DNA from 3 places in the Sinobaca sp. H24 genome. Region 1 is predicted to be linked to each of the others. Evidence: riboswitches for the same ligand, from Rfam matches in the RefSeq annotation. Region 1 holds a riboswitch; each other region holds the start of a gene.
What was found. A riboswitch is a leader RNA that binds a small molecule or an ion and turns the genes downstream of it on or off. The one in region 1 is predicted to bind glycine.
Positions count from the first base shown of each region.

Region 1 (3,318 bases):
TGCCGTTTTTTTGCGTTTTTGCTTCGCTCGATCCGGTGCATCGCAACACCAACAAGCAGCGCACCAATAATTGACAACCATAAAATCAGATCCATAGCCATCCTCCTTTTCCAAGCGAACTCATGTGTGTTTAATCATATCATAGAAAAGAAAGCATTTCCCTCCTGCACTGTTAAAAAGAACAGGGTCTTTCCGCCATCGCAGAAGCCGCTCGCTGTCCGGCCGGCGTTACTGCCAATCCGCCCTTGGACGTTTCTTTCAACGAACCAGGCATACTGCTTCCAATGCGGTGCATTGTATCAATAACTTCATCACACGGAATGCGGCTTTGAATACCGGCTAATGCCATGTCAGCAGCGCTGAATGCAATCGAAGTGCCGATGACATTACGCTTTACACACGGGACTTCTACGAGGCCGGCTACCGGATCACATACAAGACCGAGCAGTGATTTCATCGCTATCGCCACCGCATCGGAGGCCTGAGTGGGAGTCCCCCCTTTTATTTCTACAATTGTACCGGCTGCCATTGCTGCGGCCGAGCCGATTTCTGCCTGACAGCCGCCGGCAGCACCGGAGATCATCTCATGATTGGCAAACACATAGCCAATGGCACTTGCTGAAAACAAGCCCATCGTTATCTGGTTCTCGCTGATATGCTGGTTCTCTTCGAGTGACAGCAGGATTCCGGGAAGAATACCCGCGGATCCGGCAGTAGGTGTTGCTACAATAACTTCCATCCGGGCGTTGCTTTCCGAGGTGGCCATGGCAAACAGCATCGCGTCGCTGATTAATTTTCCAGATAAAGGCACGTTCTGCTGCGTATAGTGCTGCATTCGGGCGGCATCGCCGCCGGAAAGGCCGCTTTCTGACTCCTCTGTATTCGTGATGCCCTGGCGTACGGCCTTCTTCATAACGTGCAGCCGTTCTCTCATTTGCAGAAGAATAGCTTCTTTCGTTTTGCCGGAGCGTGAAACTTCCCTGTTCAGCATCCACTCTCCAATGGATAGGTAATCTGCTTCAGCCGCGTTGACGATATCTTTCATTCGTTCTGTTGTCATAGTCGGCCAGCCAATCTGCTTTTATAAGTATCAGCTATTTGTTTAATATTACTGTCTGCCGGGATGTCGATACAAACCGCTTCGCCGTTGATGCTCCTTATTTCGGAAAGACCTCCTCCGATTGAAACACCTTCTATCGCTGTAAAATATCCGGAGCGGTTTGCATGAATATGGACCGTGTTTGGATGCCCTTCCCATCCTATGTCTGTTCTGGGATTCATCTTAACGACAAGTCCTTCTTTTATGGAATAACGCTTCGACTCACGTATGCTGTGGGATGCAGCCTCCATACCAAGAAGTCCTCCTACTATTGCTTTATCCGTGCCATGTCCCTGGTACGTATCTGCAAACGATCCATAAAGCATAATCTCTGTCCAGTCCGGAACTCCGCCAAGCCACTCATAAACAAACCTTCCGATGGATACGGCACCTGCGGTATGGGAACTGGATGGTCCCACCATAATCGGTCCAATAATATCAAAACAGCTGTTAAATCCCATTAAATCCACGCTCCTCTTAGGATTCAGCGTTTCCTCTGCCTCGGTAATGCTTTACTATACAAAAAAGGGACAGAGGAAAGCCAGAATTTCTTCTGCCTTTCCTCTGTCCCTTTTACCTGAGAGATTAGCTTCTTGAACGAAGCTCCCCTTTGGTGGCCCGCAGGCTCTCTCCAGAGGTGCATCCGGCAGCGGTCAGTTTACCTGAGAGTTTAACCGCCAAGGCCTTTTTGGCGAATTGCTCCTTCGGTGCCGGATTGGTACCCTCCGGTCTCTCCCACTGCTGTCATTTGCCGATCGGTTTATATCTTTGAATATATCGTGGTCCTCACTTGAAGTCAACTGCATATTGCATGTAGACAAGGAAAGAATTTCCTGCTATATTTTTAAATGATAATGATTTTCAATATCAATAAAGGATGGTGGATGTTAATGTATATTAAAAAGGCAGGTTTTTCAGCCTTTCTGTTCTGCTTTGTGCTTTTTCTTGCTGCCTGCGGCAGCAGTGATTCTGAGGAAAACAGCAGTGCGCAGGAAACAGAAGAAGCAGACGGCGGTATGAGAACCGTAACAGCCGGTAACGGTGAAGTGGAAATTCCGGCAGATCCAGAACGTGTTATCGCGCTTCAGTTTGCAGGAGACCTTCTTGCATTAGGCATTGAACCAATCGGAATCGACTCCACGTTAAAAAACAACTCCAATCATCTGGAAGAGGAACTTGCTGACGCAGAAGATGTTGGTGATCCTTCTGTTGAAAAAGTACTGGAGATGGAACCTGATCTTATCGTGGCTCCTACATATTTAGAGGAAAATGTAATTAGTCAGCTCGAGCAGATCGCCCCGACGATCACCGTACCGTGGGCGGAAATGGATGCAAAAGAAGAAGTCGCTCACTTTGGTGAGCTGCTGGACCGCGAAGAAGAAGCCGAAGAATGGATTTCCTCCTACGAACAGCAGGGAGAGGATGCGAAAGAACAGATAAACGATATTATTGAGTCTGGGGAAACAGTCGGCATGTATGAATTGTCTGCTAAAGAAATATATGTCCACACCACCCCGGGGCGCGGAACGTATAACTTATACGAAACGCTTGAGCTCCCTGCTCCAGACCTTGTGCAGGAGGAAGTGATTGATACCGGCGAGCAATTTGCCGCCCTTTCTCTTGAAGCCCTCCCTGAATATGCAGCGGATCATATGTTTGTCACAGTATATGAAGAAGGCGGCGTAGAGGAAGCAGAGGAACTGATGGAAAGCTCGATCTGGAAAAACCTGCCTGCTTATGAAAACGATCAAATTCATATGGTAGATCATAAAGAGTTTTGGTTTAATGACGGTGTGTCCATGGAGAAACAGCTGGATATCCTTGTAAATGAGCTGACGTCCGAGGAATAATTTAGAACGGCACATACGCTTCCAGTATAAGGACCAGACCGCCGTATAATGATTGGACACGTTCCAGACGAAGCGGGCTTTTTTCCACAAGATGCCGGGTCGACCGGTTTAATTGGCATCCTTCCGCCACCCGCTCCCAGGCCGGTGTTAGAATATCCTGAATCCTTGCCGCTCTCGGGTGGCTGTCCATACGAACGTGTTCCAAAAGTTGTATCCGTCCCCCGGGTTTCACTACTCTCGCGGTTTCATGTAACGCACGAATGGGATCCGGAATGGTACAAAAAGCAAGAAAAGCGGCGGCTTCATCAAACGTATCGTTAGAAAATGGCATATTCTCTGCAGAAGCCTGTGCCATATAATAGGATACGT
Region 1 is NZ_JALBWT010000043.1:23,284-26,601, reverse strand. Features, by position in the region: gene MMY81_RS29350 (hypothetical protein) at 1-101, opposite strand, end outside; gene sdaAA (L-serine ammonia-lyase, iron-sulfur-dependent, subunit alpha) at 173-1,060, opposite strand; gene MMY81_RS29340 (serine dehydratase beta chain) at 1,057-1,560, opposite strand; glycine riboswitch at 1,661-1,737, opposite strand; glycine riboswitch at 1,740-1,847, opposite strand; gene MMY81_RS29335 (ABC transporter substrate-binding protein) at 1,990-2,949, shown strand; gene MMY81_RS29330 (class I SAM-dependent methyltransferase) at 2,951-3,318, opposite strand, start outside.

Region 2 (3,318 bases), on a different contig from region 1:
TTTTGTAGGATTTACTTATTACACCACATTTATGATGGAAACAGGTTTTCATTAGAAATGCCGTTTTTTTCAAAACAAAAAGGCTCCCATCGAGAGCCTTTTTGTTTTGTATTCTAGTATTGTTTTAAGAAAACCCATGAAGAAAAGGGTTAGAGGCCATCTCATTTCCAATCGTAGTAACATTCCCATGGCCGCAGGCAACAGAAGTTTCTTCAGGAAGCGGCATAAGCGCTTCGTTAATGCTGGTAATAAGCGTTTCGTAGTCTCCGCCCGGCAGGTCCGTCCGGCCAATGCCGCTTTCAAATAATACGTCTCCTGAAAAACGGTTTTTGTTTCTTTATGGTAAAAAGAAATGCTGCCCGGTGAGTGGCCGGGAGTATGAAAGAGGGTAAAATGAAAAGATCCTATGTTGAGCTCGGATTCTTTCGTGATAAATACGTCAGCAGGCTCTGCTTTAATGGCTGCATCTCCTAAAAAGCGGGATGACCCATTTTTTTCAGGGTCTGTAAGCCAATCTTGTTCCGATTCATGCAGATAAACAGGTATATTCCATTTTTGACGCACATCTTCTACAGCGCCAATATGGTCAAAATGAGCATGGGTTAGCAGCACAGCCAGAGGTTGAAGGTTATTATCGGATAGCCAGGCATTTAGTACATCTCCATGTCCACCTGGGTCAAAAATAACGGCTTCTTTATTTTTATTAAATAACACATAACAATTTGTCTGCAGGGGGCCTAACGGTATTTGCTTCCAATCCATAATCAAGAGGACTCCTTTCGTTTGCCGGTCTATCATTTATTGTACGTTAAAAAAAATATAGGTGCAAAATAAGAAAACAAACGGTATAATTAAATCAATATCATAATTGTTTGAAAAATGTAAATAGAATACTGTACATATTAAAGGGGGTAGACCGCATGGCTTTAGGTGTAACACTTTTAATAGTGGCAATCCTGTGTGCTCTCGCTGTAGTAAGAGAATTAAGACGCCGTAATTTTTTTGCTGTTGGTTTTGCAGGAGTCGCTTTTTTAGTCTTTGGATGGTTTTCCGTCATGACGTTAATCAGCGGGGCACCAAGCATATAAAAAAGAATATCGACGGATGACGATAAAGGGAGAGCCCGCATACAGAGGAGCGGCGCCGAAGGAGCAAACTGCAGCAGCAGTGAATCTCTCAGGCAAACAGACTTTTATCCGACGAATCTCTGGAGAGTGCCCGTGAGCGGGCCACCCACGAAGACAGTCTCATAGAGATGAAACTTTCTGGTTTTAGGACAGAGAAACCCATATCAGGGGTTTCTCTGTCTTTTTTGTTTTTACAAATGAAGGAGGATATACAATGCCATTGCAGACACCGCTCTACACGCTATATGAAAAGTATGGGGCAAAAACAACGGATTTTGGAGGCTGGGAGCTGCCGGTTCGTTTTAGCAGTATTAAAGAAGAACATGAGGCGGTAAGAACAAAAGCTGGATTGTTTGATGTCTCTCACATGGGAGAAGCCATTGTAGAAGGGAAAGATGCAGAGGCTTTTCTGCAGAAAATGCTTACCAACAACCCGGCTTCATTGGAAAATGGCAAGGCCATGTACACTTTTTTGTGCAATGAACAGGGAGGGACGATTGATGACCTGCTTGTTTATCAACTGAATGAAGAAAAATATTTTCTCGTACTTAATGCAGCCAATACGTCGAAAGATGTTGACTGGCTTACGGAGCATGCCGGGCCGGACGTTCAAATAAAAGATATATCAAAAGAAACAGCTCTTCTTGCCCTGCAGGGACCTGCAGCAGAAGAAAATTCTACAGACATTAACACAAACTAACTTAAAAGAAATCAAGCCTTTTCGATTTTCTGAAAAGACAGAGCTTGCTGGGTGCCGGGTGCTTGCAAGCCGCACCGGCTATACGGGAGAAGATGGATTCGAAATTTACTGCAAAGCAGAAGATGCTGCGGGTATATGGGAGACGATCATGGAGGCAGGGGGCCCGCACGGTCTTTTGCCGGCAGGACTCGGAGCCAGGGACACGCTTCGTTTTGAAGCGAAGCTTCCTCTGTATGGACAGGAACTTTCTGATACCATTTCTCCTCTGGAGGCAGGAATGGGTTTCGCTGTGAAGCTGAAGGATTCCAGAGAATTTATTGGAAAAAAAGCACTGCAAAAGCAAAAAGAGGCCGGAGTTCCGAGAAAACTTGCTGGAATTGAAATGATCGATAAAGGTATACCCCGCACTGGCTACACCGTATTTTCTCCTGACTCCAGAGAAGTGGGCTTTGTCACTTCCGGAACGCAGTCTCCTACTCTTGGAAAGAATGTCGGTCTCGTTTTAATAGAAGCAGCAGCGGCAGAGTTGGGCAGTGAAGTTATTGTTGATGTTAGAGGCAAGAATAAAACAGCAAAAGTCGTACCGGTTCCATTTTATAAAAAAGGATAGGAAAGAGGAGGAATAAAAATGGATTTTCGATATTTGCCCATGACAGAAACCGATAAGCAGGAAATGCTAAAAACTATAGGAGTTTCCACTACAGAAGAACTTTTTGCCGATATTCCGGAAAAGATACGGTACAAAGGGGAAATGAAACTGCGTGCCCCATTGAATGAAACAGCATTAATGAAAGAACTGCAGCAGTTGAGTAATAAAAATGCTGATCTGCAGTCGTACCCCTCTTTTTTAGGCGCAGGAGTGTATGATCATTATATTCCTTCGATTGTTGATCATGTTATCAGGCGTTCAGAATTTTATACAGCTTACACTCCTTACCAGCCTGAAATTTCCCAGGGAGAGCTGCAGGCTATTTTTGAGTTTCAGACAATGATATGTGAACTAACTGGCATGGACATTGCCAATTCATCTATGTATGACGGCCATACCGCCCTTGCCGAAGCGGCACTGGTTGCAGGAAGCCAGCACAAAAGTTCCTCGCGGAAAATTTTAGTGTCGGAAGGTGTTCATCCGGAATCGCTGCACGTAATCGAAACCTATGCTTCCGGGCCGGGAATTATAGTGGAGACCATTCCTCTTACAGATGGAAAAACAGATATGGACGAGCTGGAAAAACAAATCGACGAGCATACAGCCGGTGTTATCCTTCAGTATCCTAATTTTTACGGCTCGATTGAAGATCTTCAGTCTGCAGAAAAACTAATCCACCAGCATAAATCCTTATTCATCGTATCAAGTAATCCGCTGGCACTTGGCGTACTGAAATCACCCGGCTCATTTGGTGCCGATATTGTTACCGGCGACGCCCAGCCTTTTGGTATCCCAACCCAGTTTGGCGGTCCGCACTGCGGATATTTTACGACAACAAAAAA
Region 2 is NZ_JALBWT010000027.1:40,202-43,519, forward strand. Features, by position in the region: partial or broken gene MMY81_RS24320 (DUF2626 family protein) at 1-55, shown strand, start outside; partial or broken gene MMY81_RS24325 (MBL fold metallo-hydrolase) at 125-762, opposite strand; gene MMY81_RS24330 (DUF2759 domain-containing protein) at 921-1,088, shown strand; glycine riboswitch at 1,105-1,202, shown strand; partial or broken gene gcvT (glycine cleavage system aminomethyltransferase GcvT) at 1,342-2,437, shown strand; gene gcvPA (aminomethyl-transferring glycine dehydrogenase subunit GcvPA) at 2,456-3,318, shown strand, end outside.
Region 2: linked by a shared signal. The riboswitch ahead of gcvT (glycine cleavage system aminomethyltransferase GcvT) and the one ahead of MMY81_RS29340 (serine dehydratase beta chain) in region 1 are both predicted to bind glycine.

Region 3 (3,318 bases), on a different contig from region 1:
ACTGCTGGAGCTCTTTCATTAATGCCGTTTCATTTAATGGGGCACGCAGTTTCATTTCCCCTTTATAGCGTATCTTTTCAGGAATATCAGCAAAGAGTTCTTCTGTAGTGGAAACCCCTATGGTTTTGAGCATTTCCTGTTTATCGGTTTCTGTCATAGGCAGATAGCGAAAATCCATTCCTATTCCTCCTCTTTCTTATCCTTTTTTATAAAACGGGACCGGTACGACTTTTGCTTTTTTATTCTTGCCTCTAACATCTACAATAACTTCACTGCCTATCTCCGCAGCTTCGGTTTCCATTAAAACGAGACCGACATTTTTGCCAAGAGTCGGCGACTGTGTCCCGGAAGTCACAAATCCTACCTCTTTATTATCAGTGGAAAATACAATGTATCCGGTACGGGGAATGCCTTTATCAATCATTTCAATACCGGCCAGTTTTCGCGGAATTCCGTTATCTTTCTGCTTTTGCAGTGCTGTTTTTCCTATGAATTCACGGGAATCCTTCAGCTTTACTGCAAAACCCATTCCCGCTTCCAGCGGAGAAATAGTGTCAGATAATTCCTGCCCGTACAAGGGAAGCTTTGCTTCAAATCGAAGCGTGTCTCTGGCACCGAGACCAGCCGGCACAAGGCCGTGGGTACTGCCCGCGCTCATCAGCGTTTCCCATAGCCCCTCAGCATCTTCGGACCGGCAGTAAAGCTCAAATCCATCTTCTCCGGTATAGCCGGTACGGCTGGCGAGCACCCGGTATCCGGCGATATCCGCCTTTTCGAGAAAGCGGAACGGTCTGATTTCATCTAAATCTGCTTTTGTTAAAGTCTGCAGTATTTCTGCTGCCTTTGGTCCCTGCAGAGCAAGAAGAGCCGTTTCTGATGATATATCTTTGATTTGAACATCCGGGCCGGCATAGGTGGTAAGCCAGTTTATGTCTTTTGATGTATTGGCTGCATTTAGGACAAGAAAATACTTTTCCTCATTCAGCTGATAAACCAGAAGATCATCTACTGTACCTCCGTCTTCATTGCATAAAAAAGTGTACATCGCTTTGCCATTTTCCAACGCTTCCGGATTATTTGTAAGCATCTTCTGTAGAAAAGCTGCTGCTCCCTGCCCCTCTACGATTGCTTCTCCCATATGAGACACATCGAACAGTCCCGCCTTCGTTCTTACAGCTTCATGCTCTTCTTTAATGCTGCTGAAGCGGACCGGCAGCTCCCAGCCGCCAAAATCCGTTATCTTTGCGCCGTACTTTTCATAAAGTGGGTAAAGCGGTGTTCGTAATGGCATATGCATCCTCCTTCGTTTATAAAACAAAAAGACAGAGAAACCCCTGACATGGGGTTTCTCTGTCCTAAAACCAGAAAGTTTCATCTCTATGTGAGACTGTCTTCGTGGGTGGCCCGTTTGAACGGGCGCTCTCCAGAGATTCGTCGGATAAAAGTCTGTTTGCCTGAGAGATTCACCGCTGCTGCAGTTTGCTCCTTCGGCGCCGCTTCTTTATATGCGGGCTCTCCCTTTATCGTCATCCGTCATTATTCACTTTATATACTCGGTGCTCCGCTTATTATCGTCATAACGGAAAACCATCCAAAAACTAGAAAAGCAACTCCTGCAAAACCGACAGCGAAAAAATTACGGCGCTTTATTTCCCTTACTACAGCGAGAGCACACAGGATTGCCACTATTAAAAGTGTTATACCTATAGCCATGCAGCCTACCCCCTTTAATATGTACAGTAGTCTATTTACATTTTTCAAATAATTATGATATTGCTTTAATTATACCGTTTGTTTTCTTATTTTGCACCTATATTTTTTTTGGCGTACAATAACTAATAGACTGCGAAACGAAAGGAGCCATTCCTGCTATGGATTGGAAACAAATACCGTTAGGCCCTCTACAGACGAATTGTTATGTTTTATTTAATGAAAATAAAGAGGCTGTTATTTTTGATCCCGGCGGCCACGGGGATATCTTAAATACCTGGCTGATTGAAAACGATCTCCGCCCACAGGCTGTTTTATTAACCCACGCCCACTTTGACCATATTGGTGCGGTTGAAGATGTTCGTCAAAAATGGAACATCCCGGTGTATCTGCACGAAACAGAAAATGACTGGCTTACGGATCCCGAAAAAAATGGATCCTCCCGTTTTCTTGGCGGGGCCACCATAAAAGCGGAGCCTGCCGATGTGTTTATTACTAAAGAATCCGAACTTCAAGCAGGTTCTTTTCACTTCAGCCTATTTCATACTCCCGGCCATTCCCCCGGCAGCGTCTCTTTTTATCATAAAGAGACCGAAACGGTATTTTCAGGAGACGTGCTCTTTGAAAATGGGATTGGCAGAACAGATCTGCCCGGAGGAGATTACGAAACACTGATCAAAAGCATTAATGATTTCCTTATGCCTCTTCCTGAAGATACCGCAGTTGCCTGCGGCCACGGAAATGTGACGACCATCGGAAATGAAATGACATCCAATCCTTTTCTTCATGGATTTTCTTAAAAATAATGTACGCCATGCAAAAAGGCTCTCCAAAGGAGAGCCTTTCTGCTTGAAAAGAGTTTATCTGCTTTTTAATGAAAACCAGTTTCCATCATAAAAGTCGTGTAATAGGTAAACCCTACAAAAAAGACAGTTAAGTAAATGCCGAAAATATAAACATACATTCTTTCAGATAAATTCATAAAACCTAATCCAAGAAAAACGGCGGTCTGAGCGAAAAAGAGCAGAGCCATTTGAAACATGTCCCCTACAAAGAAAAGCACTGCAAATACAGTCGTCCAAAAAGAAATCACCCGAAACATGCGATCCATTCAACATACCCCCTTTTCTTATCTTTAGCGCTAGTATGTATGCCCTGTAAATAAGAGTAGTTGTATATAGTATATAGCAGAAAACTTCTATTTGTAAATGCTTTCAAAGCTTTCCTGTGCGGATTCATAAGAAAAGGAATGACTTCTCCGTTCTCCGCCCTCGAGCTCTGCTGAAATCATCACGCGGGACGTCCCGGGTCCGGTAATGGTTGAGACCACGACCGCCTCTCCCGTTGGAAACACATACTCTTGTTCTCCCGGCTGTTTTCCTTCCTGATACCATTTCTTTTCTGCATTTTGAAGCATCCATTCCAGTTGGATGCTTTGTTCATGCAGAGCAGCGTTTTGTTTTGTGAACTGCATAGCTCCCAACCATGAGCAGCACCAGTCCCGCACAGAGAGCACATACAGCAGCTGCTATCGGCATCATTCCACCCTTTTGATCCAACCGTCATCCCTCCCTATAATTGACAGCCGGAATCCTGCTGCTGTTTCCC
Region 3 is NZ_JALBWT010000002.1:136,772-140,089, reverse strand. Features, by position in the region: gene gcvPA (aminomethyl-transferring glycine dehydrogenase subunit GcvPA) at 1-178, opposite strand, end outside; gene gcvT (glycine cleavage system aminomethyltransferase GcvT) at 197-1,291, opposite strand; glycine riboswitch at 1,433-1,530, opposite strand; gene MMY81_RS03855 (DUF2759 domain-containing protein) at 1,546-1,713, opposite strand; gene MMY81_RS03850 (MBL fold metallo-hydrolase) at 1,872-2,510, shown strand; gene MMY81_RS03845 (DUF2626 domain-containing protein) at 2,582-2,821, opposite strand; gene MMY81_RS03840 (hypothetical protein) at 2,909-3,184, opposite strand; gene MMY81_RS03835 (competence type IV pilus minor pilin ComGF) at 3,248-3,318, opposite strand, start outside.
Region 3: linked by a shared signal. The riboswitch ahead of gcvT (glycine cleavage system aminomethyltransferase GcvT) and the one ahead of MMY81_RS29340 (serine dehydratase beta chain) in region 1 are both predicted to bind glycine.